2 regions of the Metabacillus sp. KJ11-3 genome follow, and region 2 is predicted to be linked to the other one. Evidence: riboswitches for the same ligand, from Rfam matches in the RefSeq annotation. Region 2 holds a riboswitch; the other holds the start of a gene.
What was found. A riboswitch is a leader RNA that binds a small molecule or an ion and turns the genes downstream of it on or off. The one in region 2 is predicted to bind glycine.
Positions count from the first base shown of each region.

Region 1: it holds a riboswitch for glycine, as region 2 does, so the genes downstream of both, gcvT (glycine cleavage system aminomethyltransferase GcvT) here and AC0L8O_RS22945 (amino acid permease) in region 2, are expected to answer to the same signal.

Region 1 covers NZ_CM147865.1:1,157,616-1,163,747, reverse strand. The annotation lists gene gcvPB (aminomethyl-transferring glycine dehydrogenase subunit GcvPB) at 1-837, opposite strand, end outside; gene gcvPA (aminomethyl-transferring glycine dehydrogenase subunit GcvPA) at 830-2,176, opposite strand; gene gcvT (glycine cleavage system aminomethyltransferase GcvT) at 2,226-3,326, opposite strand; glycine riboswitch at 3,525-3,614, opposite strand; partial or broken gene AC0L8O_RS05995 (DEAD/DEAH box helicase) at 3,934-5,620, shown strand; gene AC0L8O_RS05990 (YqhG family protein) at 5,636-6,132, shown strand, end outside.
Region 2 covers NZ_CM147865.1:4,591,168-4,597,299, forward strand. The annotation lists gene AC0L8O_RS22935 (beta-glucoside-specific PTS transporter subunit IIABC) at 1-1,212, shown strand, start outside; gene bglA (6-phospho-beta-glucosidase BglA) at 1,226-2,665, shown strand; glycine riboswitch at 2,991-3,070, shown strand; gene AC0L8O_RS22945 (amino acid permease) at 3,238-4,584, shown strand; gene AC0L8O_RS22950 (L-lactate dehydrogenase) at 4,867-5,796, shown strand; partial or broken gene AC0L8O_RS22955 (L-lactate permease) at 5,833-5,991, shown strand.

The DNA of each region.
Region 1 (6,132 bases), 1.7 Mb from region 2:
ATGAGGACCAGTAAATGTTTTATGAAGATTAAGGTGAACAACGTCAAATCCCATATCACCTGGTCTCGCTTTACTTAAAACAGCATTTAAGTTAGCTCCATCATAATAAAGCTTACCGCCGGCATCATGAACAATTTGAGCCATTTCCAAAATATGTGCTTCAAATAATCCCAACGTATTTGGATTTGTTAACATTAAAGCAGCTGTTTGATCATCAACTACACGGCGTAAATCCTTCAAATCCACTAATCCATTTTCGTCTGACTTAACTGTAATTGTCTCAAAACCTGCTACTGTAGCAGATGCTGGATTTGTACCATGTGCTGAGTCAGGAACAATGACCTTTGTTCTTTTCGTATCATTGTTTGCTTCATGATAGGCACGAATCATCATAAGACCAGTCCACTCCCCATGAGCACCTGCCGCAGGTTGAAGAGTAACTTCGTCCATTCCCGTAATTTCTTTTAAATGCTCCTGTAGATCAAATAGCAACTCCATTGCTCCCTGTACTGTTGACTCGTCCTGTAGAGGGTGGATATGTGCAAGACCTGCAATACGCGCAACATTTTCATTGATTTTCGGGTTATATTTCATCGTGCATGAACCTAATGGGTAAAAACCGGAATCAACTCCATGGTTCCGCTTCGATAAAGCTGTGTAATGTCTCATAATATCCAGCTCTGACACCTCAGGGAGCAATGCCTCTTCTGTACGAATATAATCAGCAGGAATTAGTTCATCTAATGACAATTCATCGACTTCAAGCTCTGGTAAGCTATACCCAATACGTCCTTCTTTGCTTAATTCAAAGATTAATGCTTGATCTTGATTACTCATTGTCATCCCCCAATTCCTTCACAAGTGTGTCAATTTCGTCTTTTGTTCGCAGCTCTGTCACCGCAATCAGCATATGATTTTCAAAAACTGGATCTACTTTTCCTAAATCATAACCACCTATGATGCCCTTTTCTAAAAGCTGTTTGTTGACCTCTGAAATAGGTTTAGAAAGCTTTATAACAAACTCATTAAAGATTGGTTGATCGAACGGAATCTCTAAACCCGCTTTTAAACAGGCTCTTTTTGCATAGTTGGCTTTTTGGATATTTTGAATCGCCATTTCCTTAACACCCTTTTTCCCTAAAGCTGTCATAGCTACAGAGGCAGCAAGAGCGTTTAATGCTTGATTTGAGCAAATATTAGAAGTCGCTTTATCTCGTCGAATATGCTGTTCACGTGCTTGAAGTGTTAAAACAAACCCGCGTTTTCCGTTTTCATCTGTTGTTTGACCAACAAGTCGCCCTGGAACTTTACGTAGTAATTTCGTTGTTACAGCAAAATAACCGCAATGTGGTCCTCCAAATGCTGTAGGAATTCCAAATGGCTGCGCATCACCTGCAACAATATCAGCACCAAACGCTCCCGGAGGTGTTAATGCACCTAAAGCAAGAGGGTTTGATGAAACAATAAACATACTTTTACCAGTATGTGCAACCGGCTCAATCTCTTTTAATGGCTCAATTGAACCAAAAAAGTTTGGATATTGAACTAAAACCGCTGCTACATCCTCATCCATTTCTTGCTTTAATGCCTCTATATCTGTTACACCGTTTTTAACAGGAACCTCGATCACTTCAATATATTGGCCTGCTGCATATGTCTTTACCACATCACGTGTTTCCGGATTAACAGCCTTCGAAATAAGGACTTTCTTCTTTTTGGTTTGTCCTGCTGCTAGCATTGCTGCTTCAGCCAACGCTGTTCCACCATCATACATGGATGAGTTCGCCACATCCATTCCGGTTAGCTCACAAATCATCGTTTGAAATTCAAAGATTGCCTGTAGTTCCCCTTGAGAAATCTCAGGTTGATAAGGAGTATATGCCGTGTAAAATTCCGAGCGGGATATCACATGGTCAACAATAATTGGCATGTAATGATCATAAACTCCTGCACCTAGGAATGAAGCATTCTTGCGTAAATCATTATTTTTTGCTGCAAGTTGTGATAATTCTTTAAGGAGCTCTGTTTCAGATTTTGCTTGTTTAATCTTATACTCTCCCTTAAAACGAACACTCTCAGGAATATCCTGAAAAAGCTCATCTACTGTTTGAACACCAATTGCTTGAAGCATTTCCTGCTTGTCTTGCTCTGTCATTGGTAGGTAACGATGATTCATAGCTAAAAATCTCCTCTCAGATTCCATTCGGATATATAAGTTAGCGTCATTATTTGGATCTTTTATAAAAAGGTGTAGCAACCACTTTAGCCTTTAAGCGTTTTTTCCTAATTTGCACTTCGATTTCTGTACCTAGTTGTGTAAATTCAGATTTTAGTAGAGCTAAACCAATATTCTTCTTTAAAGTCGGGGATTGAGTTCCTGTTGTAACAACACCTATTAATTCTCCACCTGCAAAAACCTCATAGCCATGGCGTGGAATCCCTTTTTCCAACAACTCAATTCCAATTAACTTACGAGCTGTTCCCTTTTCCTTTTGTTTCGTTAAAACGGCTTTTCCGTTAAACTCTGCTTCTTTGTTCGTTTTCACCGCAAATCCAATACCCGCTTCTATAGGAGTTATATCTTTTGATAGCTCTTGACCATACAAAGGTAACGCTGCTTCAAAACGTAATGTATCTCTGGCACCAAGTCCACATGGAATAACCCCTTTACTTTTACCGGCCTCAAGGATGTTTTCCCATAACGTTACAGCATCATTTGAATCACAATATAACTCAAACCCATCCTCACCTGTATAACCTGTTCTTGAAATTAGCACATCAACACCAGCAATTTTTATGCCATTCTTAAACTTAAAGAACTTGATCTCAGATAAATCTGTATCCGTTAATGTTTGGAGAACCTCTTCAGCCACTGGTCCTTGCAGAGCAAGAAGAGCATATTCTTCCGATTTGTTTACAATTGAGACATTCCCATTCTTATTGGATACTAGCCACTTCAGATCTTTTTCAATGTTCGAAGCATTAATCACAAGTAAATAATCATTTTCCGCTCTTTTATAGATAAGTAAATCGTCCACTGTTCCGCCATCTTCATAGCACATAGCTGTATATTGAGCGCCTCCAGACTTAAGTAGAGACACATCATTTGTTACAACCTTTTGTAAAAAAGCTAAACTATCTTCCCCTCGAACCTCGACCTCTCCCATATGTGATACGTCAAATAACCCTGCTTTTGTTCGAACTGCTTCATGTTCATCCTTAATAGAAGTAAATTGAACAGGTAAATCCCAGCCTCCAAAATCAATTGTCTTGGCACCATACTCTTTATAAAGATCGAATAAAGGTGTTCGATGTAGTTCTGACATGTGGACTACTCCTTCCGTTTTTAAAAAATGCATCAAAAAAAGGACATAGAACTCCCATTTACATATGGAAGTCTCTGTCCTTTTTACCTGAAAGTTTACCTTATGGATGATGATGACTAAAAAAAGACATACTACCACCTCATACGGCTTTCCCCTTTGGTAGTTTACGTGAACTCACGCAAACACTCTCCAGAGTCGCGTCAAATAAGAGTCTTTTTGCCTGAGAGATTCACAATTGTTTGCTCCTTCGGCGCTATAATTAGCTATAGTCTCTCCCCTTATTCTCATCCGCACATATTTTGTTTTTGTGTTGGTTATACTACTAAAACTTGAATTATGACATTTGACATTTTAAACATTTGCATTTCATAGCGAATGAAAGCGTTAAGCTGACTGAAAGATATGAAAATGATGAACTTTCTTACTAACATCCTACCATGTGAGCAGACTTTCGACAATCATTTTTTATCTTAACATTAAAATTATTTTCAAGTTAAATGTTCGGTTTTTATCGATTAAATTATATTTTTATATTGTTTTTCACATATTACAAGAAAAATCGTGAACATTCTAAATAAGTAATTATCACGAAAGGACTGTCTTTACAATGAATATAAAGACGAACTTCGATTCTTCCTGGCAGAATGGGTTTCTAGAAAAATTAGAAAATGATGGTCCGTGGGCAAATTGGGAGCTGTACAAGCTTGCCTATGAAGTACAAAAAAATACACAAGTACCATCATTTGAAGGTTTACAAGCTCCAAAGCACTTGCCACACTTTACACCCCTACCTCATCAGTTGGAGGTAGCACAACGAGTAGTGGAAAACATGAATGGAAAAGCGATCCTTGCTGATGAAGTTGGTTTAGGGAAAACAATTGAAGCAGGTCTCATTTTAAAAGAATATATGATTCGGGGACTGGTCAAAAAAGTACTCATTCTCGTCCCGGCATCACTTGTTTCACAATGGGCCCGTGAATTAAATGAAAAATTTTTTATCCCTGCGGTAGAACAAAAGAAAAGCTATGTGTGGGAAGCATGTGATGTTGTTGTTTCGTCTATTGATACAGCTAAAAGAAGCCCACACCGAGACATTGTCTATAACCAGAACTATGATTTAGTCATTATTGATGAGGCACACAAGCTAAAAAATAATAAAACAAAAAACTATGAATTTGTTCAAAATTTAAAGAAGAAATATTGTTTACTATTAACAGCAACACCTGTTCAGAATAGAGTAGAAGAAATTTTCAACTTAGTATCTTTATTAAAGCCGGGTCATCTAGGGAACGAAGCCTATTTTTCAGATGTTTTTTCTGCGAAGGAGCGTTCAATCGAAGACCATGAGCAATTACGTGAGCTCATTAATAAGGTTATGATCCGAAATCGACGCGGTGACACAGGTATTGATTGGCCAAAGCGTAATGTTGAAACAGTACCGATTGAATTTTCTGAAACGGAACAACATCTATATGACACAATCACTGCTCTAAAGTCATCTTCACAATATGCTGCAAATACCTTCTCTATCATGACCCTACAGCGGGAAGCCTTGCAGTAGCCGCGAAGCTGTCTATATGACGTTAAAAAAAATGCTTGATCGGCCCGATGAAGAGGAACCAGCCCTCGCTAATGAAGTGATCAAAGATATTATGATGGCCATTGACGGTGTTACTCAAAACTCGAAAGCATTAAAGGTAGTAGAGTTGATTAAGCAACTGGATGATAAAGTCATTATTTTCACCGAATATCGTGCAACACAATTTTATTTACAGTGGTTTCTTCAGCAGCACGGCATTACGTCTGTTCCTTTTCGTGGCGGCTTTAAAAGAGGAAAAAAAGATTGGATGAAGGAACTCTTTAAAAATCGTGTTCAGGTACTAATTGCAACAGAAGCCGGTGGTGAAGGAATCAACCTTCAATTTTGTCATAATATTATCAATTATGATTTACCATGGAACCCAATGCGATTAGAACAACGAATTGGCCGTATTCACCGTTTAGGACAAGAACAAGACGTTAACATATACAATATGGCAACCAAAAACACGGTTGAAGAACATATATTAACTCTTTTATATGACAAAATACATTTATTTGAAAAAGTCATTGGTGACCTTGATGAAATTCTCACTCGATTAGAAATAAAAAACTTTGAAGAACATATACAAGACATTATGTATCATTCAAAAAATGACAGAGAAATGAAAATTAAAATGGAGAATTTAACATCTATTCTTGATTATGCACAAGCTTCACAAGAACAACGTAAAGCAGCAAGCGGAGATAAGTAGAAAGGCGGCTAAAGTATGCAGCAAGAGCAAATTCATCACTTTTTAGAAAGTTTTTTCACATCCAACTCCTGTGAAGTTCTTGAAAACAAAGAAGGATATATAACCGTACAACTTACAATTGAAATGGATAAGCTGTTAATGAACAGACCTTTTTACTGGCATTACCTTGAAAAAACAAACGGGGTCCCAAACCCAATGAAGCTTACGCTCATCACAGACCAGAATCGTGCACCAAAAGACCTGAAAGGTGAGGTTATGCATTTTGGAGCCCCTCGCCTTCACCAAATTTTTCAATCAACAAAAGAGTTAGGAAGCTATATCAGACTTTTTGAGTACGTCAAACCACATGGAGGAAATGTTCCCCTCCACCCCTGGATCGGAGTCAATATTATGGTTTCCTATCAATGTGATATGAAGAAAGATCAACTCTATTCCATCGGGTTACACTTAGTAAGTGGAGTGCTAGTCGAAAACTTCCAAGAAAAACTAGAAAATTTGGACTTAACACCAAA
Region 2 (6,132 bases):
TCTTATCTTGAAAGATTTTTAAACAAGAGAATGAATGAAATTGTTCGACCATTATTTGTTCCACTTTTATGTATGGTCATTATGGTACCATTAACAATTTTAGTAATCGGACCTCTATCAACAATGGGAGCTAACGGGGTTGCGAATGGTTATAACTTCTTAGCGGAAAATGTACCTGCTTTGGCTGGTGCCATCATTGGTGGGTTATGGCAAATATTAGTTATCTTCGGTGTTCACTGGGGTGTTACACCTATGGTGCTTGCAAACTTTGATTTATACGGTAGAGATTCTTTCCAAGCGTATCAAACGATTGCCGTTATTGCACAGATCGGGGCAGTGCTTGGTGTTATTCTTAAAGCTAAGAGTCAAGAAGTTCGTAAAGTCAGCGTTTCAGCTGGTGTAACGGGGTTGTTTGGTATTACAGAACCAGCTATTTATGGTGTTACATTAAGATTTAAAAAGCCATTTATCTTCGGTGCTATTTCTGGTGCAGTTGGTGCGATCGTGGCTAGCTTCTTTAATCCTTATTATTTTGCATATGCTGGTCTCCCAGGTCCGCTAACGATTGTAAATGGTATTAATTCAGATTACCCACTGTCTGTATGGGGAATTTTAATTGGGGTTGCGATTGCGATAATTCTACCAGTCGTTTTAATTCAGATTTTTGGCTTTGGTGAGGATAAAGCAAAAGAAGCTGGAAGTGAAGAGTCAATAGAACAAAAAAGCGCAACTCAACAGCAAAGCAATTCTGAAGGAAGCGAGGAATTCGTAGCTGCTCCGTTAACGAGTCAAGTCATTCCACTTTCAGAAGTTCAAGATGAAGTATTTAGTTCAGGTGCTATGGGTCCGGGTGTAGCAATTGAGCCATCGGATAATAAATTATATGCACCATTTGATGGAACAGTTGTCATGGTTGCACCAACGAAGCATGCGATTGGGTTACGTTCAAAATCAGGTGTTGAACTATTGGTTCATATTGGTTTAGATACAGTTAAATTAGAAGGAAAACCATTTAATCTTCATGTTGAAGATGGTCAAAAGTTTACCAAAGGTGATCTACTAATTACCTTTGATAAAGAGTTTATCCAAAAAGAAGGAGTCAAGGTTACGACACCTCTTATTATAACGAATGCACACTCTTACAAAGAAATTATCATTGAAAAATTAAAAGATAGTGTATTAGATCAAAAGCTATTAACGGTTATTAAATAAGGAGGAATTAAGCATGAGTAAATTACCTAAAGACTTTTTATGGGGTGGCGCACTAGCTGCCCACCAATTTGAAGGTGGTTGGAATGCAGGTGGTAAAGGACCAAGTGTTGTTGACGTTATGACAGCAGGTGCACATGGAGTACCGAGGGAAATCACGGAAGAAATTGAAGAAAATAAATTTTATCCGAACCATGAAGCAATTGATTTCTACCATAAATATAAGGAGGATATCGCATTATTTGCCGATATGGGGTTAAAATGTCTAAGAACTTCAATTGGATGGAGCCGTATTTTTCCAAAAGGTGATGAAGCTGAACCAAATGAAGCAGGACTACAATTCTATGATGATGTGTTTGATGAATTGCTAAAATACGGTATTGAGCCTGTTATTACACTATCTCACTTTGAAATGCCATTACATCTAGCGAGAGAGTACGGCGGATTTAGAAATCGTAAAGTAGTAGACTATTTTGCGAAATTTGCGGAAGTTTGCTTCGACCGTTATAAAGATAAAGTGAAATATTGGATGACTTTTAACGAGATTAATAACCAAATGGATGTAAACAACCCAATCTTCTTATGGACAAACTCAGGTGTATTAGTCGGTGAAGATGAAAATGCTAAGGAAGTTATGTACCAGACAGCCCACCATGAACTTGTTGCCAGTGCACTTGCTGTAGCAAAGGGAAAAGAAATTAACCCGGACTTACAAATCGGAGCAATGGTTTCACATGTGCCAATTTATCCTTTCTCTTCTAATCCGGAAGATATCATGCTGGCAGAAGAAGAAATGAGACAACGTTATTTCTTCCCTGATGTTCAAGTTCGCGGTTACTATCCAAGCTATGCATTGAAGGAATTTGAAAGAGAAGGATATCAAATCAAAATGGAAGCCGGCGATGATGAGATTTTAAGAAATGGTACTGTTGATTATTTAGGCTTCAGTTACTACATGTCAACGACCGTTAAAAGTGATGTAAATAATGATAATACCGGTGATGTTGTAAATGGTGGACTACCGAATAGTGTTGAAAATCCATACATTAAATCAAGTGACTGGGGCTGGGCAATCGATCCGACTGGGTTACGATATACACTAAATCGTTTTTATGACAGATATCAAATTCCGTTATTTATAGTTGAAAATGGATTTGGTGCAATCGATGTAATGGAAGAGGATGGCTCTATCCATGATCCGGAAAGAATTCAATATTTAAAATCACATATTGAAGCATTAGAAAAAGCGGTCATATACGATGGCGTTGATTTAATCGGATATACACCATGGGGAATCATTGATATCGTCTCATTCACAACTGGCGAAATGAAAAAACGCTATGGCATGATCTATGTTGACCGTGATAATGAAGGAAACGGATCAATGAAGCGTTATAAGAAAGATTCTTTTGAATGGTATAAAAAAGTAATTGAAACAAATGGTGAACAACTATAGTAACTTGTTTCATTTAGACGAAAAATAGAGGCTTTCTGAGCCTCTATTTTTATTGACCAGGAAACTATAAAATGCCTTTGAACTGTGGATAAGTGCGCGACATCCAGCTCCAGCGCCTAGCCCTTCTAGGGTCTAGCCACAAATGAATTGAAGACAAAGAACGTCTTCTATTCATTTGCGTCTTATTTGCCCGAGGCTGATCAAGGCGCTTGCGCTTTTGTTCTTGACAAGGTAAGTGAATAAGACTAGAATTATAAATTATTTGAGAATAATTTTATGTTAAAACTATAATCGAGCTATGATCGCTATGGATGAAACTATAGCAGGAGCAGCTTCTGGAGAGACTGCGGCATTCCGCAGCGCCGAAGGATTCATAATCTCAGGCAAAAGGACAGAAGAGTATAGAATACCTATTTGTTAAACTAATCATTTTACTAGTACAACAAATACTATTTCATATTCTTATGACCAAGAGATTTGGATGATATCCAATCTCTTTTTTTAATGGATTATGTTTATGCTGCTCATTGTGTCACACAATAGATTGTGGCAAATTTTAAGGAGGAGTAGAATTGGTACAACAAGAATTAAAGAGGGATTTAGCCAATCGGCATGTTCAATTGATTGCCATCGGAGGAACTATTGGTACCGGGTTATTCCTAGGATCTGGTAAAGCAATCCAACTGGCAGGTCCGTCTATTATCTTTGCTTATTTAACTGTGGGTATTGCTGTGTTTTTTATTATGCGGGCACTGGGAGAGCTATTGTTATCTAAAGCTGGTTATCAATCATTTACAGACATCGCCCAAGACTATCTTGGCCCAAGAATAGCGTTCGTGACTGGATGGACTTATTGGTTTTGTTGGATTATGATCGCAATGGCCGATATTATTGCTGTCGGTGTTTATGTACAGTATTGGTTTGATATACCTCAATGGGTACCTGCCATTATTTGTTTGATTATTTTATTAGGGTTCAATCTATTAACGGTTAAGCTTTTTGGTGAATTAGAGTTTTGGTTTGCTTTAATAAAAGTTATAACGATCCTCTTATTAATTGGGGTTGGGGTTATTTTACTTGTGATAGGTTTTAAGACCGATGCAGGGGCAGTTACAATCAGAAACCTGTGGGAACACGGTGGAATCTTTCCAAATGGCATTTCAGGTTTCTTACTTTCCTTTCAAATGGTTTTATTTGCTTTTGTTGGTGTAGAGTTAGTGGGTGTATCAGCAGCGGAAACAGCCAATCCAAGAAAAAATATTCCATCGGCTATAAATAAGATTCCTTTAAGAATACTATTTTTCTACATTGGCTCCATTATTGTTCTGTTATGCATTAATCCATGGACCGAACTGAATGCTGAGGAAAGTCCCTTCGTAAAAACATTTAGCTTAATTGGAATTCCAATTGCTGCCGGTATTATTAATTTTGTTGTATTAACGTCTGCTGCTTCTGCCTGCAATAGTGGAATGTTTTCGACAAGCCGGATTCTATATAATTTAAGCAGGAGTAATCAGGCTCCTGCCAACTTAGCAAAACTAAATAAAAATCATGTCCCTGGTAACGCATTGTTCATATCTACACTTGTCGTATCGGTAGGAGCACTCTTGAGCAAACTTATCCCTGCACAAGCCTTTGGACTCGTATCAACGGTAAGTGCTATTTGTTTTATTTGGGTTTGGGGTGTCATTATTGTTTGTCATTTAAAGTATAAAAAAACATTTCCACAATTACATGCTGAGTCAACGTTTAAAGCACCGTTTACGCCATTTGTTAATTATGTAGTTCTAGCGTTATTTGCTATGATTCTTATTATTATGTTATTTGCTAATGAAACACGCTTGGCATTATTACTGACACCATTATGGTTTATTTTAATATTTGCAATGTATTCATATAGAAGAAAAAAGGCAAGTTAAGGTAACATATGTAGAAGTGAGATTCTCTTTTAAAGTGAATCTCACTTTAAGTTTTTTGTTACAAAAAGGTCTTGAACAAATTGAAATATCATGATATATTCTACATGTGAAATACTTCACAATATATTATTTACAAATATATTTTTGGAACCATTTGTGAAATTATTCACAAATGGTAAGCAACTCAATTAATGAATCTATAATAATCACTAAGAAAATTTTTTTATTAAATTATGTGAAATATTTCACAAATTTACAACGCAGCTTCTGGAGGAAAATCAAATGAATATAACATTAGGGAATAAGATTGTATTAGTAGGTAGTGGTGCTGTTGGTTCAAGTTATGCTTATGCATTATTAAATCAGGGCTTATGTGATGATTTGGTCATTGTTGATCTGGATGGAGAAAAGGCAAAAGGGGATATTATGGATTTAAACCATGGTATTGCCTATGCACCTACTCCTATGAACATAAGATACGGTTCATATAAGGATTGTAAGGATGCCGCCCTCGTGGTTATCTGTGCAGGTGCCGCGCAAAAGCCTGGAGAAACAAGATTAGAACTTGTGAATAAAAACGTAAAAATTTTTAAATCTATTGTTGAAAGCATTATGGATTCCGGGTTTAATGGTATCTTCTTAGTTGCAACAAACCCAGTCGATATTCTAGCTTATGCAACTTGGAAATTCTCTGGTCTTCCTAAAGAAAGAGTGATAGGTTCTGGAACTATTTTAGATTCTGCGAGATTTCGTTATTTAGTAGGAAAAGAATTTGATACAGCACCATTAAGTGTTCATGGATATATTATTGGAGAGCATGGTGACTCTCAATTCCCGGTTTGGAGCAGTGTAAATATTGCTGGAACACAGGTTGCAAAAAGGTTATCTGAGGAGAGGAAGGAAGCGATCGCAGTCGAGGTGCGTGATGCTGCCTATGAAATTATTAAAGCAAAAGGTGCCACATATTATGGCATAGCAATGGGGCTAATAAGAATAACGAAAGCCATCTTAAGAAATGAACATGTTGTCCTACCTGTTGGAGCACTAGTAGAAGGGGAATATGGACATCATGATGTTTTTATTGGAATTCCGTCTGTGATTACAAGATACGGCGTTAAAAAGATTGTTGAACTATCACTGACTCAGGATGAAAAAGAGAAGCTTACTAAATCTGTCCAAACCGTAAAAGAGATACAAAATGCAGCCATATAATTTGATTCACATCTTTGACCCATTGGGGGAAACATTATGTTAATGGATACTTTCAATCCTTTTAATAATCTTGGACTTTCAGCATTAATGGCAGCAATTCCTATCCTGTTATTTCTGGTATGCATAACTGTCTGAAAAATGAAGGGAATCCATGCTGCACTATTAAACATAGCCGTTACTTTTCTTATTGCACTTACCCTATTGTTTAAAAAATAAAGTGCAGTTCCTCCTGCAAATTCAAGTCTCTTAGGAATTCATAATCCAAAGAGACTTTTTTAATTTATACTTTTAGAAGAGTATTTAGAAAGGTAATCGGGTAATGAAGTAAGGATAACT